DNA from 2 places in the Acidovorax sp. PRC11 genome. Region 1 is predicted to be linked to the other one. Evidence: riboswitches for the same ligand, from Rfam matches in the RefSeq annotation. Region 1 holds a riboswitch; the other holds the start of a gene.

The links. A riboswitch is a leader RNA that binds a small molecule or an ion and turns the genes downstream of it on or off. The one in region 1 is predicted to bind S-adenosylhomocysteine.
Region 2: it holds a riboswitch for S-adenosylhomocysteine, as region 1 does, so the genes downstream of both, ahcY (adenosylhomocysteinase) here and metH (methionine synthase) in region 1, are expected to answer to the same signal.

What each region holds. Positions count from the first base shown of each region.
Region 1 covers NZ_JAUZUQ010000012.1:106,245-113,496, forward strand. Annotated here, with positions in the region: gene Q9R47_RS15100 (porin) at 117-1,181, shown strand; gene Q9R47_RS15105 (acyltransferase) at 1,229-2,290, opposite strand; gene Q9R47_RS15110 (hypothetical protein) at 2,376-3,137, shown strand; S-adenosyl-L-homocysteine riboswitch at 3,184-3,300, shown strand; gene metH (methionine synthase) at 3,333-6,113, shown strand; gene Q9R47_RS15120 (hypothetical protein) at 6,335-6,502, shown strand; gene Q9R47_RS15125 (phosphocholine-specific phospholipase C) at 6,654-7,252, shown strand, end outside.
Region 2 covers NZ_JAUZUQ010000010.1:2,707-9,958, forward strand. Annotated here, with positions in the region: gene Q9R47_RS12920 (septal ring lytic transglycosylase RlpA family protein) at 1-440, opposite strand, end outside; gene metF (methylenetetrahydrofolate reductase [NAD(P)H]) at 639-1,487, opposite strand; gene Q9R47_RS12930 (TlyA family RNA methyltransferase) at 1,484-2,485, opposite strand; gene ahcY (adenosylhomocysteinase) at 2,842-4,272, opposite strand; S-adenosyl-L-homocysteine riboswitch at 4,342-4,429, opposite strand; gene Q9R47_RS12940 (acyltransferase) at 4,691-5,722, shown strand; gene Q9R47_RS12945 (peptide chain release factor 3) at 5,884-7,252, shown strand, end outside.

The DNA.
Region 1 (7,252 bases):
TGCCGGGCCGATCGGCGCCCGTGCTGTTCCTTTCCTCGTTCTTCGGCTTCCGCGCGAGGCCTGCCGCCGCGCCCGGCGCGGCGCGGTCCTGCGCGCCTTTCCTCAAGAGACTTACCATGGCCCTCCGATCCCTGGCGGCGGCTGCTGCCCTCTGCGCGCCCGCGCTCGTCTTCTCCCAGACCCACCTCGCCGTGTACGGCATCGCCGATGCCGGCGTGCGCTACGGCTCCGGCCTCACGGCCGCCAACGCCCCGGCCGCCACCTCCACCACCGGCATCGCCAGCGGCGTCAACAGCACCAGCCGTTTCGGCCTGCGCGGCCGCGAAGACCTGGGCGGCGGCCTGCATGCGCTGTTCAACCTGGAAACCGGCCTGAACCTCGACACCGGCACCACCGCCAACTCCACCAAGTTCTTCGACCGTGCCGCCATCGTCGGCCTGGGCGGAGGCTGGGGCCAGGTCACGGCCGGCCGGCAGACCAACCTGCTGGCCGATGCGATCAGCCCGGTGGACCCGGTGGGCATGCGCTTCGCGTCCTTCAACCCGAACATCGCCACCGCGGCCCTGAGCAGCCACGGCCTGGGCCAGGAGTACGGCAGCGCGGGCGCCACCACCGGCTCGTACCGCCTGGACAATTCCGTCAAGTACACCGGCCGGTTCGGTCCCGTCACGGCGCGTGCGATGCACGCCTTCGGCGAGAACGCGGGCCGCGCCTCCGCGCAGGCCTCCACGGGCGCGGGCCTGGCCTACGCCGCGGGCCCCTGGGCCGTCTCGGGCGCCTACCAGCGCTTCAAGACCGCCACGCAGCTGGAGCTGGAGGCCGCCACGCTGGGAGCCGCCTACCAGTGGGGCAGCGTGCGCGTGGCCCTGAACACCGCGCGCAGCGAGGCCGACACCTCGGCCACCGCCCGCACGGTGCAGCGCGTGCATTCGGCCGGCCTGACCTGGGCCGCCACTTCCTCGGTGGACCTGACGGCCTCGCTCTACCGCCTAGACCGCCAGCGCACCGGCCAGCGGGACGACGGCTACACCCGCGCGATCCTGTTCGCGGAATACAAGCTCTCGCGCCGCACGCGCCTGTATGCCGAGCTGGACCGCACGCACTGGCGCGACGGCTACCAGGGCGCGGCCAACAAGGCGCGTGCCACCGGCGTCACGACCGGCGTGCTGCACACTTTCTGAGCGTGCACGGCCGGAGGTCGCGGGCCCCCGGCCTCCGGGGCGTCGCCTCAGGCCGCCGGCAGGGCCCGCGCGGGCCGGCGCACGGGCGCCAGCACCCGCCGGGCCCAGCGGCTGAGGGGCCGGTCCAGCCAGAGGTACACCACGTGCCCGACGACGAGCGCCGACACCAGGATGACCGCCACGCCGACCGGGCGGTAGGGATCGATGAGGCCCAGCTTCTGGTGGGCGATCTTGCGGATGCCCTCGACGACGTAGAAATGGCTCAGGTACGTGGCGTAGCTGGCGTCGCCGACGCGGCACAGCGCATCGGACACCGTCCCGCCCGGCCCGGGAATCCAGCGTTCGCAGCCCACGCAGGCGAGAACGAGCACGAACGAGGGCAGGCCGAACACGAACACCCGGTCGATCGTGGCGCCCCGGCTTTCGCAGACGGCCATGAACGCGTACGCCGCCAGGGCCGCCGCGGCCAGCCAGGGCCCGGCGGCTTTCGCGGGCCATCCCCGGCGCCAGAGCAGGTAGGCGGCCATCCCGAACAGGAACTCGAAGAGCAGGGCCGAGCCGAAGAAGCTGGACAGCACCGGCCCGCCCGCCAGGTGCCCCAGGCCGATGTACGCGGCGGTCACCAGCGCAGCCACGCTGCCGACGAACAGCGCTAGGTTCCGGCGGCCCGCCAGCAGCACCAGCCCCACGCACAGGTAGAAGAACATCTCGTAGTTGAGCGTCCATCCCACCGCCAGCATCGGGTGCAGTGCGCCGTTTTCCTTGAAGTACGGAATGAACAGCAGGGACTTGAGGTAGTTGCCCAGTTGGGCCGTCGTGGAGTTCAGCAGGTCCGGCCGCACGGCGGCCAGCAGCAGCACCCCGGTGGTCAGCACCCAGTAGAGCGGAACGATCCGGGCCACCCGCTTCGCCGCGAAGGCGCGGGGTGCTTCGCCATGCTCGCAGACCATCGCCATCACGAAGCCGCTGATGACGAAGAAGATGTCGACACCGAACGAGCCGAACACGGGAACGGCGCCGATGTGGAAATACACGACGCTGGTGGCGGCGACGGCCCGGAGTATCTGGATCGACCGGAGGTTGTCGGGGGTGTGGGATGCCAATGCCATTGCCTTCGCTGCCAGTGCCTGTCGGTGGGCGATTGTCGCCGCGGATCCGCAGCGGGCTCCGCCCCCTGCCGATAATGCGGCGCACATGCCTCCACCTCCGCTGTCCCGCCGTTGCCTGCTGTGGCAGGGCTGTGCCCTCGCCGGCGCCGCCCTGGCCGGCTGCGGCTCGCCCGCCCACACGGACCGCGGCGAGGTGCAGGCCGCCGCCGTCGCGCCCACCGAACTGGCCCAGTCCGACGTGAACCGCATGGCCACGCTCGGCATGCGTGCCAACCTCGACAGCCTGTACATGGTGATGGACAAGCTCTACCGCCGCAATCCGGCCGAATGGCGCAAGGGCCAGGAGCCCGGGCAGCTGCCGGGCCGCATCCTGGCGGGCCAGCGCGTGCGCGAGGCCGTCGAGCACCGCCAGCCCTGGGCGCCGCTGCAGGGCCGGCGCGACGTCGCCGCGCTGGCGCTGGCGCTCAGCCCCGAGTTCGCCGGCGACCGCGTGGCGGCGTTCACCTGCGCCACGGCCGACATGCTCATCACCGCGCACGGCGGCAAGACCGAGTTCTTCCTGATCGACGGCCTGGACGCGCAGCACCTCTACAACGCCGCGCGCAACGTGGAGATCGCCGTGTGGATCCTCGCGCAGCGGCGCGGCGCCGACGGCCGGCCGCTGCTGCTGGCCGACGAGATCACGGCGGACACGCGCAACCTGAGCTTCGAGCGCGAGTTCGGCAAGGTCATCGCCCGGCTCGACCTGCTGGCCGGCGTGGTGGCGGAGAAGTACCGCCGCGCGGCCATCAGCTACGTGCAGAACCTGGTGGGCGGCACCTTCCTGCAGTTCCTGCCGGTGCGTTGACGGGCGGCCGCACCCCGCTGCGCCCCCGGCCCCGTTAAAATTGCCCGCCCCCGAGGAGCGTTGCAGCGCCCGCCGTCCCCTGCCGATGAAAGCGCAGGAGCCCAGAACCAGGACGGCGGCGTCAGGCTCGGGGCCGGCATCCGCACAACGACGCTCGCCTGTTTCATCCCCGAACCGATCGCACAGGTGAGCCTGATGTCCTCCGCCCCGCATTCCCCTTCCGCCGCCGCCGAGGCCGCTGCCTCTGCCTCCGCCGTGCCCCCCATGAAGCTGTCCGGCCTGGAGCCGGTCTTGATCGGCGAGGGCACGCTGTTCGTCAACATCGGCGAGCGCACCAACGTGACCGGCTCCAAGGCCTTCGCGCGCATGATCCTGAACGGCCAGTTCGAAGAGGCCCTGGCCGTGGCGCGCCAGCAGGTGGAGAACGGCGCGCAGGTCATCGACATCAACATGGACGAGGCCATGCTGGACAGCAAGGCGGCCATGGTGCGCTTCCTGCAGCTCATCGCCTCCGAGCCCGACATCGCCCGCGTGCCGATCATGGTGGACAGCTCCAAGTGGGACGTGATCGAGGCGGGCCTGCGCTGCATCCAGGGCAAGGGGATCGTCAACTCCATCTCCATGAAGGAGGGGGTGGAGAAGTTCAAGCACGAGGCGCGGCTGGTGAAGCGCTACGGCGCCGCCGCCGTGGTCATGGCCTTCGACGAAGTCGGCCAGGCCGACACCTATGCGCGCAAGATCGAGATCTGCGAGCGCGCCTACCGCGTGCTGGTCGACGAAGTCGGCTTCCCGCCCGAGGACATCATCTTCGACCCCAACATCTTCGCGGTGGCCACGGGCATCGAGGAGCACAACAACTACGCCGTCGATTTCATCGAGGCCACGCGCTGGATCAAGCAGCACCTGCCGGGCGCCAAGGTCTCGGGCGGCGTGTCGAACGTCTCCTTCAGCTTCCGCGGCAACGACCCGGTGCGCGAAGCCATCCACACCGTGTTCCTGTACCACGCGATCAAGGCGGGCATGGACATGGGTATCGTCAACGCCGGCATGGTCGGCGTCTACGACGACCTGGAGCCCACCTTGCGCGAGCGCGTGGAAGACGTGGTGCTCAACCGCCGCCCCGACGCCGGCGAGCGCCTGGTGGAGATCGCCGAGACCGCCAAGAGCGGCGCCAAGGACGAAAGCAAGAAGCTCGAATGGCGCGGCACGCCCGAGCACCCCAAGACCGTGGGCGAGCGCCTCTCGCACGCGCTGGTGCACGGCATCACCGACTTCATCGTCGAAGACACCGAAGAGGCCTACCGCGAGATCCTGGCCAGGGGCGGCCGCCCGCTGCACGTGATCGAAGGCCCGCTCATGGACGGCATGAACGTCGTGGGCGACCTGTTCGGCGCCGGCAAGATGTTCCTGCCCCAGGTGGTGAAGAGCGCACGCGTGATGAAGTCCGCCGTGGCCCACCTGATCCCCTACATCGAGGAAGAAAAGCGCCAGGACGAACTCGCCGGCCGCGACGTGCGCAGCAAGGGCAAGATCGTCATCGCCACCGTCAAGGGCGACGTGCACGACATCGGCAAGAACATCGTCACCGTGGTCCTGCAGTGCAACAACTTCGAGGTGGTGAACATGGGCGTCATGGTCCCGTGCCACGAGATCCTGGCGCGCGCCAAGGTCGAGGGCGCGGACATCGTGGGCCTCTCGGGGCTCATCACGCCGAGCCTCGAAGAGATGCAGTACGTGGCCGGCGAGATGCAGAAGGACGAGCACTTCCGCGTGAAGAAGATCCCGCTCCTGATCGGCGGCGCCACCTGCTCGCGCGTGCACACCGCCGTCAAGATCGCGCCGCACTACGAGGGCCCCGTGGTGTACGTGCCCGACGCCTCGCGCAGCGTGAGCGTGGCGCAGAGCCTGCTGGGCGACGGCGCGCAGAGCTATGTCGAAGAGCTGACCGCCGACTACGACAAGGTCCGCCAGCAGCACGCCAACAAGAAGCAGACGCCGATGTGGCCGCTGGCCAAGGCCCGCGCCAACCGCACGCCGGTCGATTTCGCCAACTACCAGCCCCCGAAGCCCCGCCTGCTGGGCCGGCGCGTGTTCAAGAACTTCGACCTCGCCGAACTGGCGAAGTACATCGACTGGGGCCCGTTCTTCCAGACCTGGGACCTGGCCGGCCCGTACCCCGCCATCCTCACCGACGACGTCGTGGGCGAGCAGGCGCAGCGCGTGTTCGCCGACGGGCAGGCCATGCTGAAGAAGCTGATCGAGGGCCGCTGGCTCAGCGCGAGCGGCGTGCTGGCGCTCTACCCCGCCAACAGCGTAGGCGACGACATCGAGTTCTACACCGACGAATCGCGCACCGAAGTCGCCATGACCTGGTATGGCCTGCGCCAGCAGACCGAAAAGCAGATGATCGACGGCGTGATGCGCCCCAGCCGGTGCCTGGCCGACTTCGTGGCGCCCAAGGAGAGCGGCGTGGCCGACTACGCCGGCCTCTTCGCCGTGACGGCCGGCCTCGGCGTGGAGAAGAAGGAACAGGCCTTCATCGACGCGCTGGACGACTACTCCGCCATCATGCTCAAGAGCCTGGCCGACCGCCTCGCCGAAGCGTTCGCCGAATGCCTGCACCAGCGCGTGCGCACCGACCTCTGGGGCTATGCGGCCGGCGAAGCCCTGAGCAACGACGACATGATCGCCGAGAAGTACCATGGCATCCGCCCCGCGCCCGGCTACCCCGCCTGCCCCGACCACAGCGCCAAGCAGGAGCTGTTCCGCGTGCTGCAGTGCGAGGAGATCGGCATGGGCCTGACGGAAAGCCTGGCCATGACGCCCGCCGCCAGCGTGAGCGGCTTCTACATCGGCCACCCCGAGAGCACCTACTTCAACGTCGGCAAGATCGGCGAGGACCAGCTGCACGACATGGCCGAGCGGCGCGGAATGGACGAGAAGGTGCTGGAGCGGTTGCTGGCGCCGAATCTCTGAGCCCGAAGCCCGGCGCACCATCCCCTCGCCATGTCATTCAGTGGGCCTGGCTTGGGGCGAAAAGGCCACCGCAAGGCAGCCTTCTCATTGGTGGGTGCCCCATTGACCGCGCGACTCATCCGTAACCACCGCGCGTTACTTTTCTGTTACCCGCACGTCACTCAGGTGCCACAGGCGGCGAGAAGAATGCGAACCCTCGTCGTTCTTCTTTCCCCCACTCCATGACTCCGCATCCACGGCATCCCCTGCCGTTCTCCCTCGGCCGCCCCTTGCTGGCCGCCTGCACCCTCGCGCTCGGACTGCTGCTGGCCGGCTGTGGCGGCTCCGGTTCTTCTTCGGGCCTGTCTACCTGCACGGCGCCCGACACGCACTGCGCGCCCAAGCCCTGAGCCGGCGCAGCCCCAGGCGCGCGTGCCGCGCGGCCCGGGCGCCAGCGTGCATTCCCCACGTAACTGCCGACTTGCCCGCACGCGCATTCGTCCGCGTGCCCGCGTCGTCCCACGGCACACGGCAACCCACCACCCACAAAGATTCCTCCAGATGACCGTCGATTCCTCCAAGCGCCATTTCCTCTCCAGCCTGCTCGGCACGGGCGCGGCCGCGGCCACGCTCACGGCGTTCCCGCCGGCGATCCGGCGCGCGCTCGCCATCGAGGCGCACAACGCCACGGGCACGATCCAGGACGTGCAGCACGTGGTGATGCTGATGATGGAGAACCGCTCGTTCGACAGCTATTTCGGCACGTTCAAGGGCGTACGCGGCTTCGGCGACCGGTTCCCGATCCCCACGCCCAACGGCCGCAACGTCTTCTACCAGACCTACAGCAAGACCACGCCCGCGAGCACCTACGTGCCCTACCGCCTGGACGAATCGAAGGGCAACGCGCAGCGCGCCGGCAGCACGCCGCACACCTGGGTGGATTCGCAGGCGGCCTGGGACCATGGGCGCATGTACAAATGGCCGGACGCCAAATTGCCGCTCTCGATGGGCTACTACGAGACAGCCGAGGTGCCGTTCCAGCGCGCGCTGGCCGAGGCCTTCACGCTGTGCGACCACTACCACTGCGGCATGCACACCGGCACCATCGCCAACCGGCTGTTCTACTGGACGGGCACGAACGGCCCGAACGGCATCAGCCC
Region 2 (7,252 bases), on a different contig from region 1:
ATGTCGAAACGCTCGCCGCTCGCCGTGCGGCGGGCGTGGAAGCGCGCGCCGTACCAGGACGCCATGCCTTCCTCGCCGAAATCTCCGAGTTCGCTGCCGAGGTCCAGGCCCAGGCCCGAGGCGCGGCCGTCCTTCGCGCCCTTGGCCTCCTCCGGTTCCGTCTCCGGCGCAGGCGATGGCGACGGCATCGCCGGCGCGGGCTCGCGCAGCGCGGCCGGGGTGTCCGGATCGGTCAGGGGAACGGCGGGCCGGGGCGCCCGCAATGCCGGCCGGGGAGGCCGCGCGGGGGCGGGAGCGTGCGCCTGTCCGGGTGCGGAGGATGCGGCGGCCGGTGCATCGCCGCCGGCCTCGGAGGCGGAATCGGACGCCGGCGCGACCGCGCATGCAGCGATCGCCCCGCACAGCAGGACCGTCGACAGCCCCAGCAGGGCCCGGGGCATTTCAGCGCTGGCAGCGCGTTGCAGAAACCTCTTCAAAACGCTTCGAATCCTTTTTTTCGGCATCGGCGCAGGCCCGCCGGGGGGCTGCCGGCGGGTGGGCCGGCGGCAGCGCATGCCACGGCACGGCCGTGCAGGAAGGCGCCATGTTACCCAACCCGGCCGGCGCACCGCACGGCCCGTGCGGCGCGTTCCGGCCCGTCACAGGCCCAGGCGGCGGCAGAGTTCCAGGATCGTGGCGCTCTGGTTCATGGTGTAGAAGTGCAGTGACGGCACGCCGCCCGCGCGCAGGCGCTCGCACAGGTCCGCCACCACGTCGAGGCCGAAGGCCCGGATGCTCGCCGTGTCGTCCCCGAAGGCCTGCAGCCGCAGCCGGATCCAGCGCGGGATCTCCGCGCCGCAGGCATCGGAGAAGCGCATGAGCTGGGTCGATCCCATGATCGGCATGATGCCGGGAATGACCGGCACGTCCAGGCCCTGGGCGCGCACGTCGTCCAGGAAGCGCCAGTACGCATCGGCATTGAAGAAGTACTGCGTGATCGCCGAATCCGCCCCGGCGCGCACCTTGGCCGAGAAGGCCTGCAGGTCGGCGTCGGCGGAGCGGGCCTGGGGATGCACCTCGGGATAGGCCGCCACCTCGATGTGGAAATCCTGGCCCGTTTCCTCGCGGATGAAGGCCACCAGATCGCTCGCGTAATGGAACTCGCCGCCCGCGCCGTAGCCGCTCGGCAGGTCGCCCCGCAGCGCCACCAGGCGCGACACGCCCATGGCCTTGAGCTGCGCGAGCTGCGCGCGCACGCTCTCGCGCGTGGCGCCGATGCAGGAGAAGTGGCATGCGGCCTGCACGCCCTCGGCGAGGATCTCGCGCACCGTGCCGAACGTGCCCTCCTGGGTGGAGCCGCCCGCGCCGTAGGTGACCGAGCAGAACTCCGGCCGGCGCTCGTAGAGCTGCCGGCGCACGGCCCGCAGCTTCCCGGCGCCCTCGGGCGTCTTCGGCGGGAAGAATTCGAAGCTGACCGGAAGCGATCCCGTGTCCGTGGAAAGGCTCATGCCTTCCTCCTTGCATGAATGAAGAATTCGCGGTTGCCGTCGCCGCCGTCGATCGGGCTGTCGTGCCAGCCGGCCACGTCCAGGCCCAGCGCCGTGCAGCACTCGCGCAGGCGCTGTTCCACCTGGGCGTAGAGGGCCGGATCGCGCACGATGCCGCCCTTGCCCACCTGGCCGGGCTGCAGCTCGAATTGCGGTTTGACCAGCATCAGCAGCTCGCCATCCGCCTGGAGCAGCGGCACCACCGCCGGCAGGATCAGCGTGAGCGAGATGAAGGACACATCGCCGGTGACGAGGTCGAATTCAGGCGTGACGTCCACGTCCTCGCGCCCCGCGCGGCGGCGCAGCTCGGTGGGCAGCGCACCCTCGGCACGCGCGCGCGCCCTGGCCTCGCGCTCGGCCTTGAAGGCCTCCACCTCGTGCTCCTTGGCGTCGTCGCTGTCGTCGTATTCGTCGTCCACCTGGCCGCCGTTGCGCATCCAGGCATAGGGCGCCTCGGGCTGGGTCTCGTTGTCGTCCGGGTCGCGCTCCACGCGCTCGGACAGGGCTTCCTCGCAGGCCTCGCGCAGCGATTCGGCGGTCACGGAACGGGCGTTCAGCCCCTCCACGCCCACCACGCGCGGATCGTCCCGCAGCCGCTCGTGCAGCTGGCCATGGCCCACGTCCACGCCGATCACCTGCGCCGCACCGTGCTGCAGCAGGCAGTCGGTGAACCCGCCCGTGCTCTGCCCCACGTCGAGGCAGCGCAGACCGGCCACCTGCAGGCCGGTGGCACGCAGCGCGCCCTCCAGCTTCAGGCCGCCGCGCGACAGGTACCGCGCCTCGGCGCCGTCCAGCAGCTCGACCTCGGCGATCGCCGGAATGTCGTCGCCGTTCTTCGCCACCTTCGTCCACGGCAGGCTGGCCGCCAGCCGCCACTGCACGCCGGCCGCGATCAACCGCTGGGCCTGCGACCGCGTGGCCGCATGGCCGTGCTCCACCAAAAACACATCCGCGCGCATCAGCGCCTTCCTCTCCAACAGGGCGGGCCGCACACGCGGCCCGCCACATTTCCAATCGATTGCAGGGCGGCGGACAGACCCGCGCCGGCACCGTGGCCGCACCTTGCTGCACGGCCTGGCATGCGTTACCGCATCCGGTGACTGCGCCCAGACCCATTCTCCGAACGCTACCTGCCGCGCTCAACCGGCAGCCCACGCGGTCCTGAGCGCCTCGTCATTCGCCAGGGCACTCGCACGCCCCAAGCCAGCAGACGCCGCGGAACCGGCTCCGCCGGGCCGCTGGCGTCGTCCCCCCTCCAAGGCGCGAAGCGCCGCCAGAGAGGGGGGAAGGCGCGCAGCGCCTCAGGAGGGAGTGCTCAATACCGATACGTATCGGCCTTGTACGGGCCTTCCTTCTTCACGCCGATGTAGGCGGCCTGCGCGTCGGTCAGCTCGGTGAGCTGGGCGCCGACCTTCTTCAGGTGCAGGCGCGCGACCTTCTCGTCCAGCACCTTCGGCAGCACGTACACCTTGCCGGCCTGGTAGGCGTCGGGCTTGGTGAACAGTTCGATCTGCGCGATGGTCTGGTTGGCGAAGGAGCTGGACATCACGAAGCTCGGGTGGCCCGTGGCGCAGCCCAGGTTCACGAGGCGGCCCTTGGCCAGCAGGGTGATGCGCTTGCCGTCCGGGAAGATCACGTGATCGACCTGGGGCTTCACTTCCTCCCACTGGTACTTCTCGATCGAGGCGACGTCGATCTCGTTGTCGAAGTGGCCGATGTTGCAGACGATGGACTCGTTCTTCATCGCCACCATGTGCTCGTGGCGGATCACGTCCTTGTTGCCGGTGGTGGTCACGAAGATGTCGGCCTTGTCGGCGGCGTATTCCATGGTCACGACCTTGTAGCCTTCCATCGCGGCCTGCAGGGCGTTGATCGGATCGATCTCGGTCACCCACACCTGGGCGCGCAGGGCGGCCAGGGCCTGGGCGCAGCCCTTGCCCACGTCGCCGTAGCCGGCCACCAGGGCCACCTTGCCAGCGATCATCACGTCGGTCGCGCGCTTGATGCCGTCCACCAGCGACTCACGGCAGCCGTAGAGGTTGTCGAACTTCGACTTGGTGACCGAGTCGTTCACGTTGATCGCGCGGAACAGCAGCGTGCCCTTAGCGGACATCTCGTTCAGGCGGTGCACGCCGGTCGTCGTTTCTTCCGTCACGCCGATGATCTCGGCCGACTTGCGGCTGTACCAGGTCGGGTCTTCTGCCAGCTTCTTGCGGATGGCCGCGAACAGGATGCGCTCTTCCTCGCTGGCGCCGTTGCCGGCGACCAGGGAGGCGTCCTTCTCGGCGCGCTGGCCCAGGTGCATCAGCAGCGTGGCGTCGCCGCCGTCGTCCAGAATCATGTTCGGGCCTTCGCCCTTGGAGCCCTTGGGTCCGAAGTCGAAGATGCGGTGGGTGTAGTCCCAGTAGTCTTCCAGCGATTCGCCCTTGATGGCGAACACCGGCGTGCCGCCCGCGGCAATAGCTGCGGCGGCATGGTCCTGCGTGGAGAAGATGTTGCAGGAGGCCCAGCGCACGTCGGCGCCCAGTTCCTTCAGCGTCTCGATCAGCACGGCCGTCTGGATGGTCATGTGCAGCGAGCCAGTGATGCGCGCGCCCTTCAGGGGCTGCGCGGCCGCGAATTCCTCGCGGATGGCCATCAGGCCGGGCATTTCGGTCTCGGCGATCTTGATTTCCTTGCGGCCCCAGTCGGCCAGGGAAATGTCGGCGATGGCCAGATCGGCCGGGGTCTTGAGAACTGCGCTCATGGTTTTCTCCGTGAAGGGAAGCAAAAACCACGCGTTCGAGGGGAATGCATCACTCACCGCACCGGACAGCGTGGGTGAGCGTCGTTGCAATGGGATTATTCCGAGCCTCGCGCCCCCGCCCGGCGGGCGTGGGAACGCTGCAACGCTCCTCGGAAGGCGGCAATTATAAAACCAAGCAGCCAAAACCCGTGGGAGCGCCCATCCAGCGCCGGTCGGTTCCTTCCGCCCGTCCTTGGGGGGGTGCGACGCCCGCAAGCCAGGGCTGTAACTTTTCGTTGTAGGACGGCAGGACGGATTGAGGCAAGATAACGGCCTGCGCAAAGACCGGCAGCAGGCCGTGTCCCCCCGCCCCCTCCCGGGTTTCTCGCCCGGCAGGATTTCGTCCGCAGGCCCCGCGCCCCCGACGCCCGATCTCCCGATGCCCCACTCTTCCAGGACTTCCAACTTCGATACGCTGCGCATTGGCGCGGCCCTCGCCGTCATCTTCAGCCACCACTTCCACATCGCCCGCGCGGCTCCGCCGCACTGGCTCCATTCCGACATGGTGGGCGGCGTGGCCGTGATGACGTTCTTCACCATCAGCGGCTACCTCGTGACGCTGAGCTGGCTGCGCCATCCCGACACCGTGGCGTTTCTCTGGAAGCGCCTGCTGCGCATCTGGCCCGGCGTGCTGCTCGCGGTGATCACCAACATCTTCCTGTTCGGGCTCGCATTCACGTCGCTGGATGCCGCGGAGTTCCTCCGGCATCCGGAGACGCTCACCTACTACCAGAACCTGCTGCTCTACCGGGAGTACGTGAACCTGCCCGGCGTGTTCGAGGGCAACCCGGTGCGGCAGGTCATGAACGGGCCGTTGTGGACCATTCCCATGGAGACGCTCTGCTACGCCGTCCTGGCCGGACTCGGTGCCTTGGGCGTCCTGCGGTCCCGCGTTCTCGCGACCGTGGCATGCCTGGGCTACATCGCGTTCTTCCTGACCACCCAGAACGCCGACTTCACCGGCACCATGCGGCACTGGTTCGAATACCCCGCCTATTTCGCCTGCGGCGCACTGATCGCGCTGCACCGCGGCGTTTTCCTCGCCCGGGCGCAGCAGTGGCTGTGCATGCTCGCGCCCATCGGCGTGCTGCTGTTCTTCGGGCTCGAGCTCGAGCATTCGGCCGGCCTGCTCATCCTGCCCCCGCTGCTCATCTATCTGGGAACCCGGCAAGGCGGCGGCTTGCCCTTCCTGCGGCGTGCGGGAGACCCTTCCTTCGGCATCTACCTCTTCGGCTTTCCCATCGCCCAGGCCGTCGAGGCCACCTGGCCGGAACTGGACTTCACCACAAGCCTGCTGCTCACCTGCGCGCTTTCGATCGCGGCCGGATATGCATCGTGGCACCTGCTCGAATCCAGGGTATTGCGGCTCAAGAGCTGGCTCGGCGAAGGCAACGCGCTGCGCACGGCCTGACGCGGGCCTGTCCGTTCGGGATGGCGGCCATCTAGAATCGCGGGTTTGCCGCGCCGCGGGGCACGTCCCTGCCCGCGGCCGCGCCCCAGGCTTTCCGGCCGCATGCCGGCGCCCGGCACTCCCGCGGGAGCTGCCGCGTTTCCCGACAGGACTCAGACGACATGGCCACCGCCACCCCTTACGCCCCGCAAGTCGGGGTCCGCCGCACCTTCGCCATCATCTCCCACCCGGATGCGGGCAAGACCACGCTCACGGAAAAGCTGCTGCTGTTCTCGGGCGCGATCCAGATCGCCGGGGCCGTGAAGGGCCGCAAGGCGAGCCGCCACGCCACCTCCGACTGGATGGAGATCGAAAAGCAGCGCGGCATCTCGGTGGCTTCCTCGGTCATGCAGATGGCCTACCGCGACCACGTGGTGAACCTGCTCGACACCCCCGGCCACAAGGACTTCTCGGAAGACACCTACCGCGTGCTCACGGCCGTGGACTCCGCGCTCATGGTGATCGACGCGGCCAACGGCGTCGAATCGCAGACGCGGCGGCTGATCGAGGTCTGCCGCCAGCGCGACACCCCCATCATCACCTTCGTCAACAAGATGGACCGCGAAGTGCGCGAGCCCCTCGACATCCTCGACGAAGTGGAGCGCGAACTCGGCATGCCCTGCGTGCCCATGACCTGGCCCGTGGGCCAGGGCAAGAGCTTCGGCGGCATCATCAACCTGCGCACGCAGGCGATGACGGTGTTCGAATCGGGCAGCGAACGCCGTCCGCAGGACTTCGAGACCATCCCGCTCAGCGACGCCGACGCCCTGCGCGCGCGCTTCGGCGCCACCTTCGACGAAGCCATCGAGAGCATGGAACTGGCCGTGGGCGCCTCCCCGGCGTGGGACCACGAGGCCTTCCTCGCGGGCAAGCAGACGCCGGTGTTCTTCGGCTCCGGCGTGAACAACTTCGGCGTGATGGAAGTGCTCGATGCGCTGGTCGACCTGGCGCCCCCGCCGCGCCCGCGCACCAGCAGCCTCGTGGTCAACAAGCAGCCCGTCGAGAAGACCGTGCTGCCGGAAGAGTCCGGCTTCGCGGGCGTGGTGTTCAAGGTGCAGGCCAACATGGACGCCAACCACCGCGACCGCATCGCCTTCGTGCGCGTGGCGTCGGGCAAGTACACGCCGGGCATGAAGCTGCGCGTGCAGCGCACCGCCAAGGAGCTGCGCCCCACCAGCGTGGTGACCTTCATGAGCCAGCGGCGCGAGGCCGTGGAAGAGGCCTATGCGGGCGACATCATCGGCTTCACGACGCACGGCGGCGTGCAGCTGGGCGATACCATCACCGACGGCGCCAGCCTGCAGTTCACCGGCCTGCCCTTCTTCGCGCCCGAGATGTTCATGACGGTGGTGCTGAAGAACCCGCTGCGCACCAAGCAGCTGCAGCAGGGCCTCGCCCAGCTCGGCGAGGAAGGCGCGATCCAGGTCTTCAAGCCCGACGCCGGCGGCAACATGCTGCTGGGCGCCGTGGGCCAGCTGCAGTTCGAAGTGG